One region of the Lysinibacillus sp. PWR01 genome, then DNA from elsewhere that is predicted to be linked to it. Evidence: riboswitches for the same ligand, from Rfam matches in the RefSeq annotation. Region 1 holds a riboswitch; the other holds the start of a gene.
What was found. A riboswitch is a leader RNA that binds a small molecule or an ion and turns the genes downstream of it on or off. The one in region 1 is predicted to bind cobalamin.
Positions count from the first base shown of each region.

Region 1 (11,442 bases):
ATGTTAGTCAGATGACGAGTCAGCTTGAGGATATTTCGACGACAGCTGAGCAGCTTTCAAGCAGCGCCAATGAAGTGGCATCCACTGTGACAACCATCGCAGCTGGCATGGGCAAGCTATCGAATTATACAGAAGCTGTGTTACATTCAATGGACGAGCAAACAGCCTCTATGCAAGCTGTTAATCATGTCACACAGGATTTAAGTGTTCAAGCCGATAACTTACAAAAGTTAACAAATCAATTCCGTGTCTAAACAAGAAATAGATATTTTCAAGATTGTTTAGCCCTGCATCTTCATCAATACTACGAAAAGCCACACAATGGCACTAATTGATCGTAAAAACACTTTCCTAGAATACTTGGAAAGTGTTTTTTATTGTCGAACCAGCGCAATTAATTCCTCAGTGAAATCCTCTGAGATTGTGTAAATTGAATGGGTATCCTTGACATGCATCAAACTACTGTTTTGATCTTTATCACCTAACCAAAGGTGATAGCCATATTTGTTTCCTGCCGTATCCACTATTTGTACATCATATTCAGGTGTAGCCATATCGACAATACCCTCGTTTTTGACCGCTGTTGTTATGGCTTGTTGGAATAGTGTAAGTGATTTTTCATCCGTATATTCTTTAAAAAAATCAGTGTTCACCTTGTAAAATTTAGCACCAATAGAAATGCTGACCTTAGCTAAATCACCATCGGGTACACTATTTTCATTACATCCTAGTAAAACAACGGCTATTAGAGACAATAAAGCAATCACCATTGTTCGCAACCTCTCACCCCCTCTATATGCTAAATAATACCATCATTTTCTGTCGTAGCTCTTACTTTTTTGTAATACATTAAATAAACGACAGCGAAAGGGGGACAGATAATGGGCTTATTTGATGGATTAATCGGCAATGCAAGTGAGGTGAATTTAGAAAAACTACAGGAGGAGGTCCATGATTTATTAATTCCAAACGAGACAATCAAGAATGCCTATAAAATTATTAGAGACACGTTTATTTTTACCAATAAACGATTAATCCTCATCGATAAGCAAGGGGTGACTGGCAAGAAAACGGAATATCATTCCATTCCCTATAAAAATATCGTTCATTTTTCAGTAGAAACAGCCGGTACATTTGATTTAGATGCAGAGCTCAAAATATGGGTGTCTGGCAGTCCGTTACCGATTCAAAAAAACTTCAATAAGGCGACAAATATTTATAAAGTGCAAAGCGTCTTAGCGCAGTATGTTTTGGGGACGTGAGGATTCAATAGGTTATGGAAGCCCACATTTATGTGAGGCTTTTTTTGTTGTAGAGGACTAGCCCTTCGTTAATTCGATAAGTAATACCCTGTCCAACATAGTATAATAAAGCAATAAATAGTCTCTTGAAGAGATAAAGGGGAATCTATAGTGGAATATGAAGAAAAGACCTCAATTGAATTTTTAAACGAAGTTGTTTTGAGGGCAGGTGAAAAAATTGAGAAGGTTGAATACCAAGGGCCTATTCAAACAGTAACGATTGTAAGAAGGTCCGCACGTATTTACAAAAAGGTTGCCCAAATCAAAGTAGCAAAGCAGCCCATTTGGAAGACAACTATTCCACAGGAGCTTGTGAAATATAAATTTTCACCAAAAGTAAATCGCCTACTAAATGAACCATTTGAAACGATTCAGGACTGGCTCCAGGAAGGGTGGATAATACGAGAGATTCGTTATCATGTAGATGGTATAAGTATCAAAGATGATGTCTATCGGATGGGTCCCGCCTATCTGTTTGCGCTTAAATATCGTAAAAGTAAAGAACAACAGCAATATGAGCTACAACTAGAACAGTTACGAAAGCAAGCGGATGACCTACAAATGTCGCCACTGTTTCTACATGCACTGTCAGCGGAAGCAATGCCACGTTATTGGAGTCGTGTAAAGCAATTAAAGTTTATGCAGTTTTGTATTGCTATGTACCAGCTTGCTCAGCAAAAAGACTTATTTGACTTTAAAGAAATAGGTGCGACATATGAAGATCGAATTGGTGGTTCGAAAATGTTTGATCAGGAGCGAGAGGAATTTTTAGCCCATCTCGCACAATTAGGTATTGATGCCCCGTCTTATGGCCTTGTAAGCTCAGGAAAAATCGTGCCAATCTATTTTACTGGACATGCACAGTCAGAGCTAGCCTCCTATCATCTTGGTGCAGTTCATGCAACAACAGATAATACAGTGTTACAAACGACATTTACAACTTCCAACACGACACTATGGCTTGTGGAAAATAGGGCTATTTTAACACGTATGGCAACGGAAAGTGAATTTCTACGAGAAAGCCATTCATTTGTGCTTTGTTTGGATGGGCAAATTCGATCCGCTCATAAGCAATTTATCAAACAGTTGCTTAAAAGTTCCATACAACAAGTACTGATTTGGACGGATTATGATGAGGCAGGACTAACGATTGCCAAAAAAGCTATTCAGCTTCTTCCTTGTCCCTTTAAAATTATTGGACGAGATTCGCAAATTTTTACGGATATTGAAACTTACGAGCAGTGGCTTCAGCATGAAAATCGTCATGAGCAAGAGCAACAATTGGGAGGAGTGGCCGAATGGAAAATGTGGATGTAAATGCACCCATTTCGATTTTTCACAGTGATTATTTTTCAGCTGAATTTATGAAATCAATGCGAGATTTAGCTTCTCTGTCAGCTGTCTTAAAAGACTTAAGCACGGAAAAAATGTATGATTCACCAATGGAAATTATCCGCTTTTTAAATATTATTCAATTACTAAATACGGCATCTTTAGGTATTGGAGACCCGATTGATCATGAAGATACGCTTTATTATCGCTACCGCCATACATATGGGAATGACTCTGAGCCACCGACGCTTCAGTATATTCAACGTGTGCTCCATATTTTAGAACGCAATAATTGGGTTGTAAAGCAGACGCGGCAAATTAAATTAATGGACAGAGGCAAGCGTATGATGGATGGCTTAATTCGTATGGGAAATGATGCACTTGCTTATTATTTACAAGATGATATTGGCCGTTCACTATTTCAGGCAAGACGTGATGCAGAAATTAGTGCAGCCTATGATGATAAAGGCATTTCAGGTGGAAATAAAATTGCGTCGATGATTTATAATGTAGAGCAAGCCGTTGAGCAATTAGAAAATAGACAGCTTGAATTTTTGGCTGATCGCAATGCCTTGCCACAACTAGAAAAAATCAATCAGTTAATGTTGGGGCTAGAGGAAAAAATGACGGAGCGTTTAGCACAATTCCAAACGATAGAGGAAAGTCTTGTAATGAGTGACTTGATGCACCGTGGAACGGCAGCCATTACAAAGGGCACAACATTAAGTTTAAGCGTATTAACTAAATATGTGCGTTTCGTTACGATGCAATTAACACCGATGGAAGAGGCTATTTCCCCTGAAAAAGTACGAAATTTCATCTTGGCGATGTATAACCCACCCTTGCATAGTAATATCCCGACAGCACATGATATCTTTAGCTTTATGGAACAAAATCAATATGAAGAAGAAACATTTGATGGCATGTGGATGCCGGTAAAGTTTGCTGCACCTATAGGACATCAAGATATTAATGATGCTATCCATTATTTAGCCACCTATGAGCCAAAACGTGAGGGCGATATCATTGACCGAGAGGAGCCAGAATATAGAGAAGTAGAAATGGTGGGAGATTCCATTGAAGAAATGTTTGATCAAGCTGCTTGGCAAATGACAAAGGCCCAAATCGACACAACGAAAATAGAAAGTTACTTAGATGACCATGGAGAGAGTGAAATAGAGGAATTAATCGTGCAAGCTAGCTCGAACAAATGGCATGATGCCGTTTTATCAATGCTCGCTGTTTCTGCTTTAACGAGCAGTAAAAAAATAGACAGGTCACCTAAAGCGGAGACGGCAAACTTTGAAAAAGAATGGGAGTGGATTAATGATGACGACAAACGATATACCATATATAAGCTCTTTAGCGATGATTGATCATCTAAAAGGCTATTTAACGACAGAGGAAGAATTGGCTTTTATGCAATTACTGTTTTCATCATCTGCCTCTATTAAGGGAGCGAATTATGGATTGCGTCGGAAGGAGTTAGAAAAATTATTAGGTATAAAAAATGACGACAATGCTTTGCAATCCTTTATAGATCGCGTAAATGGAGCTTTAAATCGCTATTTCAAAATTATTTATGATGAGAGGCGTGATCGTGTTGTTGTCATGATGCGAATCACAGCGAAAAATGCAAAATCTACATTGAGTAGTGAAGCATTGGCGATTTTACTCTATATGTTTTACCAGCAAGAAGTATTAGGCCATGAATTTACATTAGTACATCAAATTTTAGTTGATTTTGGCCATGAGTCTTTAAATGCTAATAGAAGAATGAAAAGTAATATCGACCAATTAAAAAAGGTGGGAGCTGTTGAAGATTATGAAGCATCTTCAGAAGAGGCATATCAATTAACAACAATAGGTGTTCATTTATTCTCCGAATCTTTTTTACGTCGTACAGTCGAATTTGCGCAAGAAACAAAGTTGAATAAAGAAGAAGTGATGAAATTTTTTAACCGTTATAACTTACATGTGGAGGAGGACAAAGAATGATTCCTTACGTGTTGAAAATACAGGGTGTACGTGACTATCCACCAACAAGGGTGGTGCTAGGTGAAGCCGATGAACACGTATTAATAACAGGTCCAAATGGTGTCGGAAAGTCAACATTAACGTTTTGCATAGGGGCTATATTATATTCTGCAAAAGTAGATATTGAAGGGCTACGCTCGAGTAATTTACAAGCAAATGAAGCATGGTATGCGAAATTATCGTTAGTGTTTAAAAATGAAGGCATGACCCGCATTGATGCGCCGCCATTTATTGCATTTGAATTAATTGTACAACAAGCTGTGAAAAATGGTGCCTTGCAAAAAGAGTATCGTATAACAACAGGAGATTCAGAAGATACGTTAACGAACATAACATCTTATACTTCTGGCAATATAGCAGGACGGAATTTCGGAGCTTACAAAGAAGATTTACAAATTAAATATAAAATTGATCCAGATTTGTATCATTTAATTTGGTATCAGCAAGAAGTGAACCAATTTGCCGCCATGAACCCGGAGGAAAGATTTCGTCAATTTAGTAATATGTTTCATATTGCTGATATGCAAAAAGAATGGGAAGCGGCATTAGAAGGAATTAGAGAAGCTAAACAAGAAATCATCCATTTATCGTCCATTGTAAAAACAGCTGAACATAATCTAACCATTGCAGAAAATGATCTCAACGCCTTTTTAAATAATAAAAAACGTATTCTGGAAAACGGTCGTCTGTATTATACATATACAAATGTTCTACTGCAAAAATATTCAAATGAATGCTCTGATACACAAGCTATTCTTCAGCAATTGCAGGAAGAGGAAGCACAAATAGGGACAAAGCAAAAATTACTGTTGCACGAAAAGGAGCGTACAGGTCAACATTTAATTCAAGTAGTGAATGAGTGCGAACAGGTTGAAGCACAAATTATTGAGTCAAAGACATTATTAAATGAGGAAGTACAGCAGGAAAAAACACTACTAGGGCGATATAGTGAGCTTTCTGCACAGCTAGAATCAATTTCCGATAAAGCAAAGCGACTACGTTTCGATGAACAAACAACCTGGGAAAAACAAAAAGCAACAGCCTTTCTACTAAAACAAGTTGAAGAGCAAGATAAGCAACTAAAAACAAAAGAACAACAATTAAGAGATAACGAACGACTTTTGAATAGTGAAAGCGCACGAGTGACGATACATTTCGAAAACCTGAAAAAAGATCTAGTGGAAGCACGTAAAATCGTCCATTTATATCAAAGTAGCCGTTTTATTTTAAGCCAACTAGATGCTGCAAATCTCCAGCAACATCAATTTTTAAAGGAAAAACAGTTATTATCTTCCGCCATCCAAGAGAAGCAGAAAATCATCCAGCAGCTACAACAAAATAAAGTAAGATCTGCTCGTCAACAACAAGGACTAGAAGACTTACATAGACAAGGTATAGAGGCATATACATTACGTGATTTAATTTCGTTGACACCAAGTGCGCCTTTAAAGTTAGAGTCAAGTATTGAAGCGATTAAATACGCTATTTTTTATAATGCAGCGAGCTATAAGCCACTGAATGATTTGTATTATGTTTCATTAAAGCAGCTCATACCGAATCGTATGATTGACAATATCCCTCATTTAGGATTACAAATGCGTAGCGGACTATCTGAGCAACTACAAAACTATGCCAATAAAGCATTGTGGTGGATCGAGCAATTTTTCACTTCAACGCCTCGAATTGAGGCAGGTACGCTTATAGATGAACGTGGTGCTAGAGGCGCACAGGAACAACTGCAATTTATTCTAAGTGATGCAGCTATTCAACAAACCTTACAAGACCAGGCGAGTAACTTAAACAACTTGCAAGAGCGTCAAGTACAGTTAAATGCTCAGTATGATCATAATATCAAGCAAATTAACCAATTGCATGGAGACTTGCGCAAAATTCAACAGGCTGAAAGTATGCTATTGAAGGAAAGCGAACTGCATGCCTATGAAAGTCAACAGAAAGCTTTAACAGAGCAATTGTTAGCAATTTATGATGAGCAAGCGGAAATGGAAACACAGCGGGAAACAGCTAGAAAACATCAGGCAGAACATTTTCAAGAGCTGCAATTGCTAGAGAAGGAGTGCCGCATTTATGAGGAGCTAGGGGCAGTGGCAGAGCAACAAATCCAGTTACAGCAAATGGAACAAACGTTAAAAGAATTACGCAAAACCATTTATGATTCCAAAAGAAAACATCAGCAATGGACAGAGCAATTGGAGGAGCTGTCCAATGATAAACGTCAACTAAAATTACTAAAACAAAATCATGAATCAGAGCTTGAATTAATAAATAGTAATCTAACAAACTGTCGGCTACGTATGGTGAGAGCGCAAGAAAAAATCGAACAATTAGAGGCTAGCCAAGCAAGTCTAGTAATAAAACTACAGGAATTAGAGCATATTTTACCTGTCGAAGCATGTGTTGTTGATGAATCCATCTCCATTAAATGGTCTGAGGCAAGATTAATTCATGGTAATGCAGAAAAAGCTGCTGCTTTCGAAGCGGCACGCCTAGAAAAGGTCAATATTCATGCTGAAGTAAATTTTGAAAAAATGAAAGAAGATTTTGAGCGTAAAAATGCAGAATTAGCAAGTGCTGAAATACTTCTTGAGCAAAATGCGGGCTTTGCAGCAGATTTAGAAGATAAACTAGAAACGACCATTAATATGTATTTAACAAAGATTAATATGTTGTTCCAAAAGTATATGGATATCTTTCATTTTGAGGGACATATTGAAAAAGAAAGAATAGAAGAGAAGGCAGGGCACATTAAATACTTGCTTTATGTGAAAGCTCGTAAAATTGGTCATCAGGGTACTATGGAGGATGTTAGCTTAAAAGCACGAAATGGCAAAGTAGGTAAAGGTGTTTCAGGAGGGGAGGAATCGTTAAGCTCGCTCCTCTTTGCCTTAGCTTTATTGCAAAACCTCTCGATTGCCCCAAGCTATATCGTACTTGATGAGTTTGATAGCGCACTAGATGATGAACGCAAGGACAAAGTATTTCATTTATATGCAAAAGAGTTAAATCGAAAGTTAATTATTTTATCTCCAAAAGCTCATGATAAAACCTATTACGACCATTTTTCCAAGGTATTTGTTATTGAACATAATTCATCTATTCCACAAAGTAGGATTGTTGGTTTCCAAAAGGTGTAGGACCATTTGGGTGAATGAAATTGTGTTTTAAACGAGCAAGAATTGACTTCTAAATGGCACTCCTTTACAATTAATTTTAATACTTTAATAGGAAAACGAGGTATTCTCGTTTCCTTACCAACTGAATAGCGTGTAGTAATAGGTGTAAATTGCGTGCAATTTGCTTAAAAGGGAAGTCGGTGCAAATCCGACACTGTCCCGCAACTGTAAATGTGAGCGACTTTTCAGCAACCACTGTCTTTGGACGGGAAGGAGAAAGGAAGCGATGACCATGAGTCAGGAGACCTGCCTGTTACGAGTACACACCAGTAACCTACGAGGAATAGGAGGTGGCATGTTGACAAAACAGAATGCTCTGTTCGTCACAGTACGTCAAACGCCCATAGTAAATGAAAGGGTTCACAATCGGACTCGTTCACACATACTTAGGGTTTGTTTGGCATTGTGTGATGAAAGAAGATAAAGCGAAGGATTTCCTCAAAACGTAGGGAGTCCTTTTTGTTTTGAAAATATGTACGCAAAGGGGATGCACGTATGACGAATATTCATGTAACGACAACGCTGGAAACGCCTTATGAAGATATGAACATTTGTAAGCAACCACGCACAGAAGTTGCCAAGAAAGCGAAAACAAGAATGGTGGTCGAATCGCTGATCGATCAATTATTAGCAACGAAGTTGATTCGCAACGATCGCTTCTTTGAACAAATCTTATATAATAAAGAAATTATTTGGATACAAAATGGGGGTGCGGATGGTCATCTATTGGCAAAAGCAGCATTAACAGATGAACTGAAAACAAAGACCAATCATTTTATGATGTATATGCCGACCAATCCGATTGTCTATGAAGTCAATGGGGAAGCGTATCACTTAATTACGCGCATTGATTCAACACGCGCAAAGCCTAACCTTGATCGTCTAACATTGGAGCCAAAGCCTGTTTTAAGTGCCGCTCGTGTCAATGACTTATTATGCTCGATTGTCATGCGCTTTTATGAAACATATTTACACGATTTGGCACCTCACCATGACAAACTCATCGCATTCGTGCAGCAGGAATATGCCCAGTTTATTGAAGCGGTGCAAGCGTTAAATGATTATCACTTCAACTGGCATCCACGCGGCAATGGGCACGAGCTCTTACTGCACTTAATTGATCATCTACAAATTTTAAAAAGTCGCCCAGGCAAGGTACTGATTGATTTTACGAACAAGCATGACTACGTGATAGTAGAACCCGCTTATTTGATGGACAAACCAACAAAGAAAGCCGTCGGTGCACTATAAAAGAGGCTGGGACAAAAAGAAAAAATGTTAGACCGATTGCATTTGGGTCTAACATTTTTTTGATTTAGGAAGGAACACTCTACTCATTGAAGCGAAAAAGTTATTATCTGTTTTCGTTATTTTTCAAAATAATCGAGTTCTGTCCCAGCCTCTTTCATTTAAATGCAGGATCGAAATATATTCACGTTCAAGCAAGAAATACCCGCGGAAGCAAGTGAAATACTCGCGCTTGAGCAATGAATACCCGCGGAAGCAAGTGAAATACCCGCGCTTGAGCGACGAATACCCGCGGAAGCAAGTGAAATACTCGCGCTTGAGCGACGAATACCCGCGAAAGCAGGCAAAACGCCTCCGAGCGAGCAGCCCTACAAACAATGCATGGCTGCCTGTGCTTCATGCCACGGAACCGTATATCCTTTGCCTTTTGCACAAAAAATACTGGAGGAACTATATTCAGGGTCGGCATTTTTATCGTAGCCAATCTGTGCAATTACTTCCTCTGTATTATGACACATATCATAGCCATCGAATTGGAGTGTGAGTGCACCTTTCCCATTTGTATAGGCAGCAAAGGTTGTGCTGTAGCTCATTAAAGTGGCAACGGGCGCGCGACCTGTTAGCACCACATCTGTTTCGGATAATATCGGGTCATCGAATGTGCCTGCTGCTTGCTGAATGTCAGTCATCATGCGGCCGATAAAGTCGTTTGAAGCCTTCATTTTAAAACGATAATAGGGTTCAAGTAGAACATTTTGGGCTTGCTCTAGTCCCTGGCGCAGCGCACGGAAACTAGCTTCTCGGAAATCGCCGCCCGATGTATGTTCATTATGCCCGCGACCTGTTAGCAGTGTAAAATGAACATTTGTTACAGGGAAGCCTGTAAGTAAGCCATGATGATCACGCTCAAACAGGTGTTTTTCAACAAGGCGCTGATTGCCTACGGATAAATGATCTGCATGACAGGCATTGCTGAAGGTATTGCCGGTTCCACGTGGATTTGGCTCCATTAATAAATGAACTTCCGCATAATGCTTGAGTGGCTCGAAATGGCCATAGCCTGTCACCGTCGTCGCAATGGTCTCCATATATAAAATTTGCGGCTCGCCAAAGGAGACGGCTAATGAAAAACGTTTCATTAATACCTCTGTCAGGACCTCCAATTGAATGACGCCCATAATATGGACATGGATTTCCTGAAACTTTTCCTGCCAAACGACACGTAAAGAAGGCTCTTCTGCTTCAAGTAAACGGAAAATCTGTAGCACTTCCTTGATATGCTGATCGCCCGCATATTGAACCTTTGCCTGTAGCGTTGGGACAAGCTCATAGGGCTGTGTTAGCGTCGTTGTACCGATTCGATCTCCAATGTTTGCCTGACTCAGCCCTTTCACAGCGAAAATCTCTCCTGCTTCAACCTGTTGAACGGTCTCAAAGCGATTGCCATTATAAAGGCGAATTTCTGTCACTTTTTCCGTCACTTCACCAAATGAAAATTCATCCCGCACATGTAAGGAGCCCTTGACAGCCTTCATAAAGGTTAAACGCTGATGCCCATCATGACGAATTTTAAAAACCTCTCCCTCAAACGGGGCATTCTGGTCAAATTGGGTCACAGTTAACAGGGGAAGTTGGTCAAGAAATTCCTGAATGCCCTCATCCTTTAAGGCAGAGCCTGTAAAGCAGGGGAAAGCACACTCGTTTTTAATCATAGCCTGTAGCTGAGCAAGACATTGTCCGTGTTCCAATGACTCACTCAAAAAGGCATCAAGCATTTCTTCATCATGTTCAGCCAGCCATTCCATGATGCTATTTGACACATAATCTGCTCGCAGCGGTTCATCGACGAACAACACATGCTGAGAGCAATCTTTACGAAGCTGGCTCATGACAGCTCCTACATTTGCTCCTTCACGATCCGTTTTATTGATAAAGAAGAAGGTAGGGACATGGTATTTACGTAAAAGCTGCCACACCGTTTCAGTATGGCCTTGTATCCCTTCGACAGCGCTAATGATAATAATGGCATAATCCATCACACGAATGGCACGCTCCATCTCAGGGGAGAAATCGACATGCCCTGGTGTATCAATCAATGTGTATGTATCATCGCCAATGCTCATGCGACCTTGCTCGGCAAAGATCGTAATCCCACGCCTGCGCTCTAGCTCATGATTATCAAGAAAGGTATCCTGATGATCGACTCGACCACGGGCTTGAATACTATTTGTATGAAAAAGCACTTGCTCAGAGAAGGTCGTTTTCCCTGCATCCACATGCGCAAGTACACCGATTGTTTTGTACATAAGAAATCCTCGTTTCTATAGATTGCT
Region 1 covers NZ_JBHERJ010000096.1:31,333-42,774, reverse strand. Annotated here, with positions in the region: gene ACEVFT_RS22280 (methyl-accepting chemotaxis protein) at 1-254, shown strand, start outside; gene ACEVFT_RS22275 (YhfM domain-containing protein) at 375-770, opposite strand; gene ACEVFT_RS22270 (PH domain-containing protein) at 882-1,262, shown strand; gene ACEVFT_RS22265 (DUF2399 domain-containing protein) at 1,413-2,618, shown strand; gene ACEVFT_RS22260 (hypothetical protein) at 2,600-4,009, shown strand; gene ACEVFT_RS22255 (hypothetical protein) at 3,963-4,631, shown strand; gene ACEVFT_RS22250 (SMC family protein) at 4,628-7,822, shown strand; cobalamin riboswitch at 7,946-8,129, shown strand; gene ACEVFT_RS22245 (hypothetical protein) at 8,357-9,112, shown strand; gene ACEVFT_RS22240 (GTP-binding protein) at 9,478-11,415, opposite strand.

Region 2 (11,442 bases), on a different contig from region 1:
CCCTGTATGACACATTCAATTGTACGGGACACACTTGTCATACTTTTACCCTCAACAAAGGACTGCGCAATCGCTTTTGCAGTTGGCAGAAGCTCCTCTGGTTCTGTCACCAGTTGAATAATGCCTAATCGTAGTGCCTCGTTGGCACTTAGTTGTTTACTTGTTAAAATCAATTGTAGTGCCTTTGCTTGCCCCGTGATTCTGCTCAATCGTTGAGTCCCCCCGAATGTCGGCAATAAGCCAAGCTTTAATTCTGGTAAACCAACAATGGCATTATTTGATGCAATTCTGAAATGACAGCCTAATGCTAACTCTAATCCTCCTCCAAGAGCTGGACCATTAATAGCAGCAATAACAGGCTTTTTCATGGCTTCAATCTCATCACATAGTGCTTGACCTATCTCAGCCATCTGCAATGCTTTTTCCTGTTGCCCAAAGGTAGAAACAAATTCTTTAATATCTGCACCAGCGGCAAAAAATCGTCCAGAGCCTGTCATAATGATAGCATTCGTTTGTTCGTCCACAGCTAACTCTTTGAGAATGAGTCGAAGATTTTCAATCGATGCGGATGATAAAGTATTTGCTGGTGGATGATCTAAATGAATGATCGTGATGGCACCTTCCTTGCTTACATTGGCAAAAGTATCGACCATTATCGTTTCCCTCCTATTTAATTAACTTATCGATTTTGGATTGTTAATAATACTTCTAGCAATCTCTCGCTTTTTCATAAAGAGATTTTGATGAAGTGGGATGTTTAGTTGTGGAATAGCATCTAGCCATATTTTTCGCTTTTGTTCATTTGTTTCAGCAGCACAAATAATATCAATTGTACTTTTTTCTATTCTACGGTAGCCTTCCTGACAGATGATATCAGTCATCAAGTGTTTCGTTTTTTCATTTACGTTTTTTTCAGTTCTCAGTAAAGAAGCTTCCATAACATAAAAATCCTTTGCTATATCAGCCAACAGACGCATGTATTCCTGCTCTTGTTCCAAATGGATCTGTGCGTCTGTAATGACAGTAAAAGCTACTTGCCTTAAATAGTTGGAAAGCTGGATGTATTGCTGATTTATTTCAGCTGTCTTATAGGCTTCAGGCGCATTATACGTAGAAGGTGCGAGTGTATATTTTTTATATAACATTTTCGCAATGGTTAAACGATTGATTTCGTTTGTCCCTTCAAAAATACGGCTAATCCTCGCATCACGATACAATCGTTCTACCTCATAATCTTGCATATAGCCATAGCCACCATGTATTTGTACAGCTTCATCTACAATTTTGCCAAGGGCTTCTGAGCAATTAACTTTATTAAGGGCGCATTCCAAAGCGAAATCGGCTATTTTATGAACCATCGACTCTTTACTAGCTAACTCAATCGCATCATCCATTTCTCCAGCTGTCCGATAGGCAGCACTTTCAGCCCCATATATCGAAATGGCCATGTCCGCTAGCTTTTCCTGTATCATAGTAAAATCAACAATTGGCTTGTGAAATTGCTTCCGTTCCTTCCCGTAATTCACAGCTAATTGTAGAGCCTGTTTGGCAGTGCCAATGTTGGAGAAAGCTAGCTTTAGACGTGCCATATTCAATATATTCATCGCCACTTTATGGCCTTTTCCAACCTCGCCAAGTACATTATCCCTCGGTACGCTAACATCTTCTAATATAAGGGTAGCCGTCGAAGATCCCTTAATGCCCATCTTCTCTTCTTCCTGTCCCACAGATACCCCTGTAAAGGTACGCTCTACAATGAAAGCAGTCATGCCTTCACTTGTTTTGGCAAAAACAACAAAGATATCTGCTAGCTGCGCATTGGTAATCCATTGCTTTTCACCGTTTAAGATCCATGCAGAGCCATCTCCATTTAAAATCGCATTTGTTTTGGGATGTAATGCATCTGAACCTGCGTCTGGCTCAGTCAGTGCGTAGGCTCCAATCCATTCACCTGAGGCCAACTTTGGTAAGTATCTGTGCTTTTGTGACGCATCTCCAAAATAGACATAGGGCAATGTGCCGACTCCTGCATGAATATTGTAAGAGACACTAAATGAGCCGCCATAGCCCATTTTTTCTGCAACGAGCCCTGAAATTTTTTTATTGAGTGCCAGCCCCCCATAGTCTTCGGGTATCTCAATGGCTAGTAAACCAAGGTCACCTGCTTTTTGAAATAACTGACGAGTAACTTCATATTGATGCTTTTCAATAGCTGTAGTATTAGGTGAGACATCCTGTTTAATGAAGAGCTCTGCCGTTTTTGCGATAAGCTCTTCCTCATCTTGAAAGTCCTCTGGTGTAAAGATGGTCATTTTGTCCTCTAGTTTATCCATACTAGCCCTCCTTGAAAGAAAAGGAGAAAAACAACTTTTCTCCTACTTTATTTCCTCTTTCGGTAAGATGGTTTTCGCCAACTCACTATCTAAATCTTCAAATTTGTAATAGGAAATGGTTTCATATAATTCACTTCTCGTTTGCATATCCTCAATAGCATCTTTCTGAGTTCCTGTGTTTTTTATTAAGGTAAACACTTGCTCATAGGCTTTGGCTGCAACTCTCATGGATGTAACGGGATAAATCACCATCGAATAGCCCATTTTTTCAAACTCCTTAGCGGTATAATAAGGCGTTTGTCCAAATTCAGTCATATTAGCTAATAAGGGAGCATCCAGCTCACGGGCAAATTGTTTAAACTCTTTTTCTGTTTGTAACGCCTCTGGAAAAATAGCATCTGCCCCAGCTGCTACATAGGCTTTAGCTCTTAAGATAGCCTGTTCTAAGCCCTCTACAGACCTCGCATCTGTGCGGGCAACAATCACTAAAGTAGGGGCTATTTGCTTAATCATCTTTATTTTTTGTATCATTTCCTCCTGGGAAACAAGCGTTTTTCCATTCAAGTGACCACATTTTTTTGGAAGATTTTGATCTTCTAGCTGTACAGCAGCAACCCCTGCCTCTATCATTTCACGCGCTGTACGGGCAACGTTTAGTACACCACCGAAGCCAGTATCGATATCCACGAGCATTGGTAAATTCGTAGCACGAATAATATCGTTCGCTCGCTGCGCCACTTCATTGGAATAAATCATTCCTAAATCAGGTAAGCCTCTGCTGGCCGTGTAGGCAGCTCCAGAAAGATACAATGCCTCAAAGCCAACTTTTTTAGCCATTAAACCTGCCATTGCATCATGAGCGCCTGGTATTTGCAAAATCGTTGAACGATTAATGAGCGCTTGAAATTGCTCAGCCAGTTGTTTTTGTGTTATCGCTTCATTTACAATCCACGCCATCTATAAAAACCCCCTAATAATCAATGATGCCTCGCCATAAGTACGTCCAGAATCGCCTAGAAAGTTAAACAAATAAATTAACAAATTCATGGACGGCACTATTTTCAAGAAGCTCTTGATTAGCACAAACCTCATTAATTTTACGTAATTGTTTTTGTGAATAATGGGTACTGATGTTTTGCTGGAATTTATCAATGATTTGAGGGAATGCTTCCTCACGACGGAAACGGTGTCCTAAAGGATATTCACACTCAATAAGCTCAGATGATGTGCCGTCGTTGTAATAAACTTGAACAGCATTGGCAATCGAACGTTTTTCAGGATCTAGGTAATCGATTGTATATTGAGCGTTTTCCACAATCACCATTTTATTTCTTAACTCATCGATACGAGGATCTGCTGCCACATCATCTTCATAGTGATTTGCAATAATATCACCAAAGATAAGTCCGATAGCTGTAATATATTGAAGGCAGTGATCGCGATCAGCTGGATTAAGAAGAGGCCCTTCTTTATCAATAATTCGTATTGCTGATTCATGTGTCGTAATTTGAATGCGTTCAATGTCCTGTAAACGATTTTTCACTTCATGGTGTAAATGAACGGCACATTCAGCAGCTGTTTGTGCATGGAATTCAGCTGGATAAGAAACCTTGAATAGTACATTTTCCATCACATAAGATGTCAGTGGTCTAGCAAGCTTTAATTCTTGTTTATTAAAGAGAACGTCTTGGAATCCCCAGCCTGGTGCAGATAAGGCCGTTGCGTAGCCCATTTCACCTTTTACAGCCATCATCGCTAACTGCACTGCTCTACTTGTTGCATCACCAGCAGCCCATGATTTTCTAGAACCTGTATTCGGTGCATGGCGATATGTTCGTAGGCTTGAATTATCAATCCAGGCATTGGACAATGCATTGACAATTTCCTGATGCGTGCCTCCTAATGCCTTTGTCACAACAGCTGTTGTTGCAATTTTGACAAACAGAACATGATCTAGCCCAACACGATTTAAGCTATTTTCTAGTGCTAAAATCCCTTGTATTTCATGTGCTTGAATCATCATTTCTAAAACATCTTTCACTTTAAGAGGCGCCTTCCCCTCTACCACACGCACGCGACTTAAATAATCTGCCACAGCTAATATGCCACCTAAATTATCAGATGGATGCCCCCATTCAGCCGCAAGCCAAGTATCGTTGTAATCTAACCAACGAATCATACACCCGATATTAAAAGCGCCTTTTACTGGATCAAGAACATAAGAAGTTCCAGGAACACGTGTACCATTAGGAACGACTGTGCCTGGTACTACTGGACCAAGAAGCTTCGTGCATTCAGGATATTGTAAGGCCAAAATGCCACAGCCTAAAGTATCCAATAGAACATAGCGTGCCGTTTCGTATGCCTCTTCACTTGTAATCTTTGTATTTAGTACATAATCCGCAATATCTGTAAGTAATTGATCTGTCTTCGTTATGTCATTTGTTTTAATCATCTATATCTTCCTTTCAAGGCTTAAGTTTGATATACTAGTATGCTGATGGGCATTGGTCAGAATGCCCATTAGCTTTATGGCGAGTTGTTAAAACTTGATTATACCGACAATTTTTCAAGGTTATGACGCTCGCCAATATAATTGACACGAGGTCTAAATAATCGATTATTGTCATGCTGCTCAATCACATGGGCACATAAGCCAATTGTTCGTGAGCCAAAGAAGATTGGCGTATAGATTTCAATCGGCAAACCAAGCATGTAGTACACGGGTGCTGCATAATAATCTAAATTTGGATACAACCCTTTCTCCTGTACCATCACTTTTTCACCAGCTTCACACATGTGATATAAGCGATCATCCCCTTGCTCCAAACATAATTTGTGCAAGGCTTCTTTCATAATTTGCGCTCTTGGGTCCATCTTTTTCATATAGACACGGTGGCCAAAGCCCATAATCTTTTCTTTACTTTGTAGCTTGTTTTTCAACAATGCTTCAAAGCCTTCTACTGTTTTGGCTTCAAGAAGCATGTACATGACTGCCTCGTTAGCCCCTCCATGTAAATTCCCTTTCAACGATGCGACAGCTCCCGTTAAAGCGCCATACAAATCAGATTGTGTAGAAGCAATGACACGAGCTGCAAATGTCGAATTTGGCATCTCATGCTCACTATATAAAACGAGTGACTGATCAAAAATTTCTTCTTCTAACGCAGTTGGCTTTCTGCCCGTAATCATGTAATAAAAATTGGCACTATAGGAAAGTTGACTATCCGGCTCGACAGCTTCTTGTCCATTTAATACACGATAGCTATTTGCTACGATGTTGGGCATACCACCTAAAAGTCTATATGCTCGCGATAAATTCATTTCAGTCGAACGATCATTGATGTGCTGATCAAAGCCTGCTAAAACGGAAATTCCTGTTCTAAGCCCATCCATCGCATGTGTTTCATTGGGCAATAGCTTAAAAATTTGAAATAGTTCTTGTGGAACCTGATAATGAGCTTTCAATTTGTCCTGTAGATCAGCCTGTTGCTCGGTAGTTGGTATTTCTCCATGCAGCAATAAGTAAACAATATCTAAATACGAATATCGCTGAGATAATTCAATCAAGTCATAACCTCGAATAACTATTTGACTTCCTACAGTGTCTAAAAAAGATAGCTTTGTTTCAGCGGCAATGATTCCATCAAGACCTGGTGAATAATTTAACTCCATTTAATGACAGCCCCTTTGTTTAATTATTCTTGTAAGCGTTACCATTCAAACACGACAGAACAACAAAAAAACAACTCCTATCCCTTTCTAGAAGTTGTTAATCTACAAAAGCATGACAGACCAAAAAAACAGTGAATTTACATGAATTCACAATCATGCAGTAGCTAACACCTCCCTATCCTCGTAGGTCAATTGATGCTTTTTTCGTGGCAGGTCTCCTGACTTATGATCAACGCTCCCATAACACCTTCCCATTTTGACAAACAAAACAGTGGCTTTGTTTTCGAGCTCCTAAATACAGTTGCGGGACAGTGTTGGACTCTCACCAACTTCCCTTTTAATCAAATAGAATCAACTCCCATTTGAACCACCAAAATTTAGCATATTCAATTTGTCTTTTTACCTTAACATAGAGTTTTCAAAACAATCAATATAGGTAAAATTCAGAAAAGACTGATTATAAAAAGCTATTTTTCATCTTTGATGAACTATTCTGCGTTTTTTAGCAATATTTTGTACAAAAAAAGATTGTGCATCTATCCCAATACATCCAATTTTAAGCATCACAAGGAAAATAGAGGTTTTTAAAGGAAGAAAGGCGAATCGTTATTTATGATCTATAGGAGGAGCTAATATGGGGTATATTACAGAATTAAGGAAACACATCGGTAGTAGACCAATTATCAGTATTGGGGCGACCATTCTTGTGGTTAACGATGACAAGCAAATTCTCTTTCAACATCGATCAGATACGTTGGATTGGGGATTACCTGGCGGTGCATTGGAACTAGGCGAAACGTTAGAAGAAGCTGCTGCTCGTGAGCTTCATGAAGAAACAGGACTTGTAGCGAATGAATTTGACTTGGTGGGTGTTTTTTCAGGGCCAGATTATTATTTCCGATATCCAAATGGGGATGAAGTCTATACAGTTATTCATCTTTATATTGCGAAAAATGTAAGGGGTATATTGGAGATAAAGGATGATGAGAGCTTGAAACTTACCTATTTCAGTAAAAATGAGCTACCAGATCAACTTGAGAAAAGAACGAAACTGCTATTAAACAATCTGGAAGATACATTGTGGGATTTCGATAGTTCTTTTGCAAAGGATATTCTTTAAATAACAAAGAGCATGCTTTTTATTCAAACATGCTCTAATCATTCTTTGTTGGGTATTATAGTCTAACCTTAACCTCAGTCCCGTCCTGAGCTTTGACATCGACTAGCACGAGCCCTTTATAATTTTGTAGTTCCTTGATAATCGGCTTGAGCATTTCTTTGTCGATGAGCGGAAAGGTAAAGTCTATTTTCTTTTGATCGAAGTATGCCTTTGTCCACTTATTGACTTGTTGCTGAATCCATTTGGAAGTTACAATGGAGAGGACAATGGTTAGCACAGCATAGGGAACAGGGACGGTAAAGCGAACGTCTTTTGCTTTCACTTTTACATGCATCATTCGTCGCCTCTATTCAATGAAGACTGCAACGGTATCTCCGTTTGCCGATTTTATATCTACAATTTGTCCATCTAGTTCATTTTCGATCGCTTCAAGAAGAAGATTGATGTCGATATCTTTCACGTATTTTTCCGATTGTGGAATACTCGCTGCGATGCTGTGTCCAGCCATGAGTACGGCTTTGACAAGTTTAATCGGCAAATTCACCGTGACATTATCATTTTCGGTGGATACAACACGGACCTTTAATGTTTTATCTAAATACTTTGTTTTTTCCACAAACTTGTTTCCTGATTCCTCTTTCTGTTGTAACACTTGAATCAGCTCTGAACCTTTATCCGCATCAATTTTCCCCTCTTGAATCATGGTTAACACTTTTGTAATTTCCTCTTTCATGGTCCATTCCTCCCTATTCGTCTTTTAAAAGCTTTATGGCTTCATCCGTTGTGATTTCGCCATTTTCCAACATGCTTACAATTTTTTTCTCGTCTATTTCATTTTTCTTCTTTTGAGCATAGCCAAGGGATGAAATAATGTCGTTTAGCTTGCCTCGAACTGTTGGATACGAAACCCCCAGTTCCTTTTCAACCTCTTTAATGTTTCCTCGACAGGTTAAAAATACTTCCACAAAATGAAGCTGATCGTTTGATAAAGATGCGAGCTTAGATAATTCAAATTCATTTTCAATCGTCGTGTGACAATGAGAACACTGTAACTTGGTAATTTTCAAAGTTTTACTGCAGACAGGGCAATTTGTGATTACTTGATAAGCCATAGTGAACTCCTTCCTTTAAGTTAAGTTGATTATATAACAAAGAATTTAAAGAAGTAAATAATAAAAATTAATTATTTGAATCAAAATATAAATAAAGTTAATTTTATAATTGATATTATTAATTTTATTTCTGTATTGCTTTAATAATTAAGAAAACCCCATTTTGAATTTTTCAAAATGGAGTTTCTGTTTAATTTGGTCTATCCTTCTTTTTTCTTTCTCGCGGGTGTGATGGCAAAATAGCATTGTATAATTCTTGTGAAGCGGGATGCTGATATACTCCATCCTTCCCAATCTCCTCCACGAGCTGGCCATGCTGCATCACTAGGATGCGATCTGACATAAAACGTGTGGCTTGTAAATCATGTGAAATGAATATATAAGCAAGCTGTAGCTCTTTTTGCAGTGATTGTAATAGTTCTATAATCGTCTTTTGCAAAATCATATCAAGACTACTAATGGCTTCATCTAAAACAATCAGTTTCGGCTTTAATGCAAGAGCTCTAGCGATGTTGACTCGTTGCTGCTGTCCCCCACTTAGCTGTGAGGGATAGTTTTGAGCCATTGCCCACTCTAACTCTACACAGTCTAGTAATTCCCTTACTTTCTGTTGTCGCTCTGCTTTGCTAAAATGCTCGAAATTCAAAAACGGTTCTTCGAGTATTTCGAAAATCGTCTGTTTTGGATTAAATGAATGATAGCTATTTTGAAAAACAGCCTGTAAATTTCTTCGTATCATTTTTTTCTCTTTGCTGGGTGCTTCGTATAAATTGACACCTTGAAAGAGCAGCTCTCCGTTTGTTGGTCGTTCAATCCCTAAAATAATGCGTCCTAATGTGCTTTTTCCAGAACCACTTTGACCGACGATTCCCAGACATTCGCCCTTCTGAAGTGAGAATGACACCTTTTGTAATACAGGAATTTTTTGTCCTCGTTGAAATAGGGCTGGTCTTTGAGCATAATGCATGTCTATATTTTTCACGTCTAGCAGCGTCATTTTTTCACCTCTAAAATAGCATTCTTGCTTGTAAAAGCTTCTTTGTATAGGGATGCTGAGGCGCATCAAAAAAACCAAAAACATTCGTTTGCTCAATGATTTCTCCTTGATACATCACAGCCACATCGTCAGCAAGTTCAGCAATGACACCTAAATCATGCGTGACAAGGAGTATGGCTGCATCTGTTTCTGAGCGAATACAATCAAAAAGTGTTAATACTTGTTTTTGATTGATAGTATCAAGAGCAGTCGTAGGTTCATCTGCAATGTAGAGAGAGGCTTGTATCGCCAATGACAGGGCAATCATCACGCGCTGTAGCATGCCTCCACTTAACTGAAAAGGATAGTAGGACAAAAGCTGCTCTGGATGAGGTAAATGGACTTTATTCAGAGCATCAAGGGCAATCTGTCTCATTTCCTTTTTGGTCAGCTTAAAGTGTGCTTTTAATGTTTCTCGAAAATGACTTTCAATCGTTTGAATACGATCGAATGCAGTAGATGGGTTTTGCAAAATCATCGAAAGATGCCGGCCACGATAAGTTCTCAATTTAGCAGCTGAAACGTTCAATAAATTTTCTTGCTGATAGAGTACTTCACCTTGGGTGACTTGTGCTAAGGACGGTAATGTTTGCATGATGGCATGGCAAAGCATGGTCTTTCCACTGCCACTTTCCCCTATAATTCCTAAGACTCTCCCTTTATAAGCTGTCAGATTGATAGAGGTTAATATATTTTTCTCCCCCATTTTGACTGTGAGGTCTTTCACTTCTAAAACTTTCTCCATAACTTCCCCTTTACTAGTCAAGCTTTTTTAAACGATTTGCTAACTGATTAAACAATAAAACAACAAGGATGATGGCAAGTCCAGGATAAAGCATTAATTCAGGATGCTGCCGCATGTAGTGCTTCCCTTCATTGATCATCATGCCCCATTCTGGAATCGGTGCCTGCACGCCAAGTCCGATAAAGGAAAAGCCCGCAATTTCTAAAATCACCTTCCCGATATCTAATGCAACAATCGTGACAATAGATGGCAATATATTGGGTATATAATGGCGTCTAATTAATTGGATACCTGTAGTGCCTGAAATCCTTGCAGCTTGAACAAAGTCTTTCTCATTCATACCGATACACAAACTTCGGACCATTCTTGCATAATAAATAAGCTGTGTAAAAATGAGTGCTATTATAACATTTTTTAAGCTAGGGCCTAATATACCTAACAGTCCAAATGCAAGTACCAGTGTTGGAAAGGCTAATAAAATATCACATAGTCGAATAAAAAGAAAATCGATTAAGCCCCTTTTTAACGCTACAAAAGCACCTAGTAGGATAGCTAAAACAATGGCAACTAGCTGAATGACGAGCGCTGATCCTAATGAATAACGAATACCTAAAAGGAGGCGTGACAAGATACACCTTCCTAAATGATCTGTACCTAATGGATAGTCCCAAGACGGAACCGAAAATTTCTTAGCTATATCGACAGCTAAAGGGTCATGTGGCATTAAAATTGGCGCAAATAGCCCCGACAAGCCAATGATAACAAGGAGCGATAGACTAATGAATCCTATCAAATTGCCACTTTTTGTTCGTACGAAGTTCATTTTTAATCTCTCCTGCCCTTCATCATTAGATGAGGGTCCAATAAACGATGCAATATATCTGTGCATAAATTGGCAAGCACATAGATAACAGCGATAATTAATACATAGCATTGTACAACTGGGTAATCCCTGTTCATAATGGATTCGATTAAGTACCTGCCGAGTCCTGGCCAGCTAAAAACCTGCTCCACAATGACGGCTCCACCTAGTAGATTCCCAAGGGTCATGCCTAACAGGGATGTCAATGGAATAGCAGCATTTCGCAACACATGACGGATAAGAATCACAGAGCTTTTTAATCCTCTTAACTGTGCATATTGAACATATTGCTGCTGTAATTCTTCTAGGATGGTTGAACGGATAAATTGAACGAACAAGCCAATTGTTGGTAAAGCCAGTGTGAATGCGGGTAAAACCAAATGAGATAGTGTGCCCTTCCCATTTGTCGGAAAGAATCCTAATTTCAAGCTAAATAAATAGAGTAGTAGGAAACCTAGCCAAAAGGTTGGAATCGACACACTCAGGATGGTAAAGAATCGAATGATTTTATCGATGATGGTGTGCTTATACAATGCGCTTATCACCCCGAATGGGATAC
Region 2 covers NZ_JBHERJ010000073.1:177,100-188,541, forward strand. Annotated here, with positions in the region: gene ACEVFT_RS15610 (enoyl-CoA hydratase-related protein) at 1-653, opposite strand, end outside; gene ACEVFT_RS15615 (acyl-CoA dehydrogenase family protein) at 675-2,333, opposite strand; gene prpB (methylisocitrate lyase) at 2,376-3,290, opposite strand; gene prpD (2-methylcitrate dehydratase) at 3,355-4,788, opposite strand; gene mmgD (citrate synthase) at 4,887-6,008, opposite strand; cobalamin riboswitch at 6,200-6,395, opposite strand; gene ACEVFT_RS15635 (NUDIX hydrolase) at 6,643-7,128, shown strand; gene ACEVFT_RS15640 (hypothetical protein) at 7,184-7,465, opposite strand; gene ACEVFT_RS15645 (SHOCT-like domain-containing protein) at 7,475-7,861, opposite strand; gene ACEVFT_RS15650 (DUF2089 domain-containing protein) at 7,875-8,240, opposite strand; gene ACEVFT_RS15655 (ABC transporter ATP-binding protein) at 8,431-9,237, opposite strand; gene ACEVFT_RS15660 (ABC transporter ATP-binding protein) at 9,248-10,021, opposite strand; gene ACEVFT_RS15665 (ABC transporter permease subunit) at 10,035-10,844, opposite strand; gene nikB (nickel ABC transporter permease) at 10,847-11,442, opposite strand, start outside.
Region 2: another riboswitch for cobalamin. It lies ahead of mmgD (citrate synthase); the one in region 1 lies ahead of ACEVFT_RS22245 (hypothetical protein).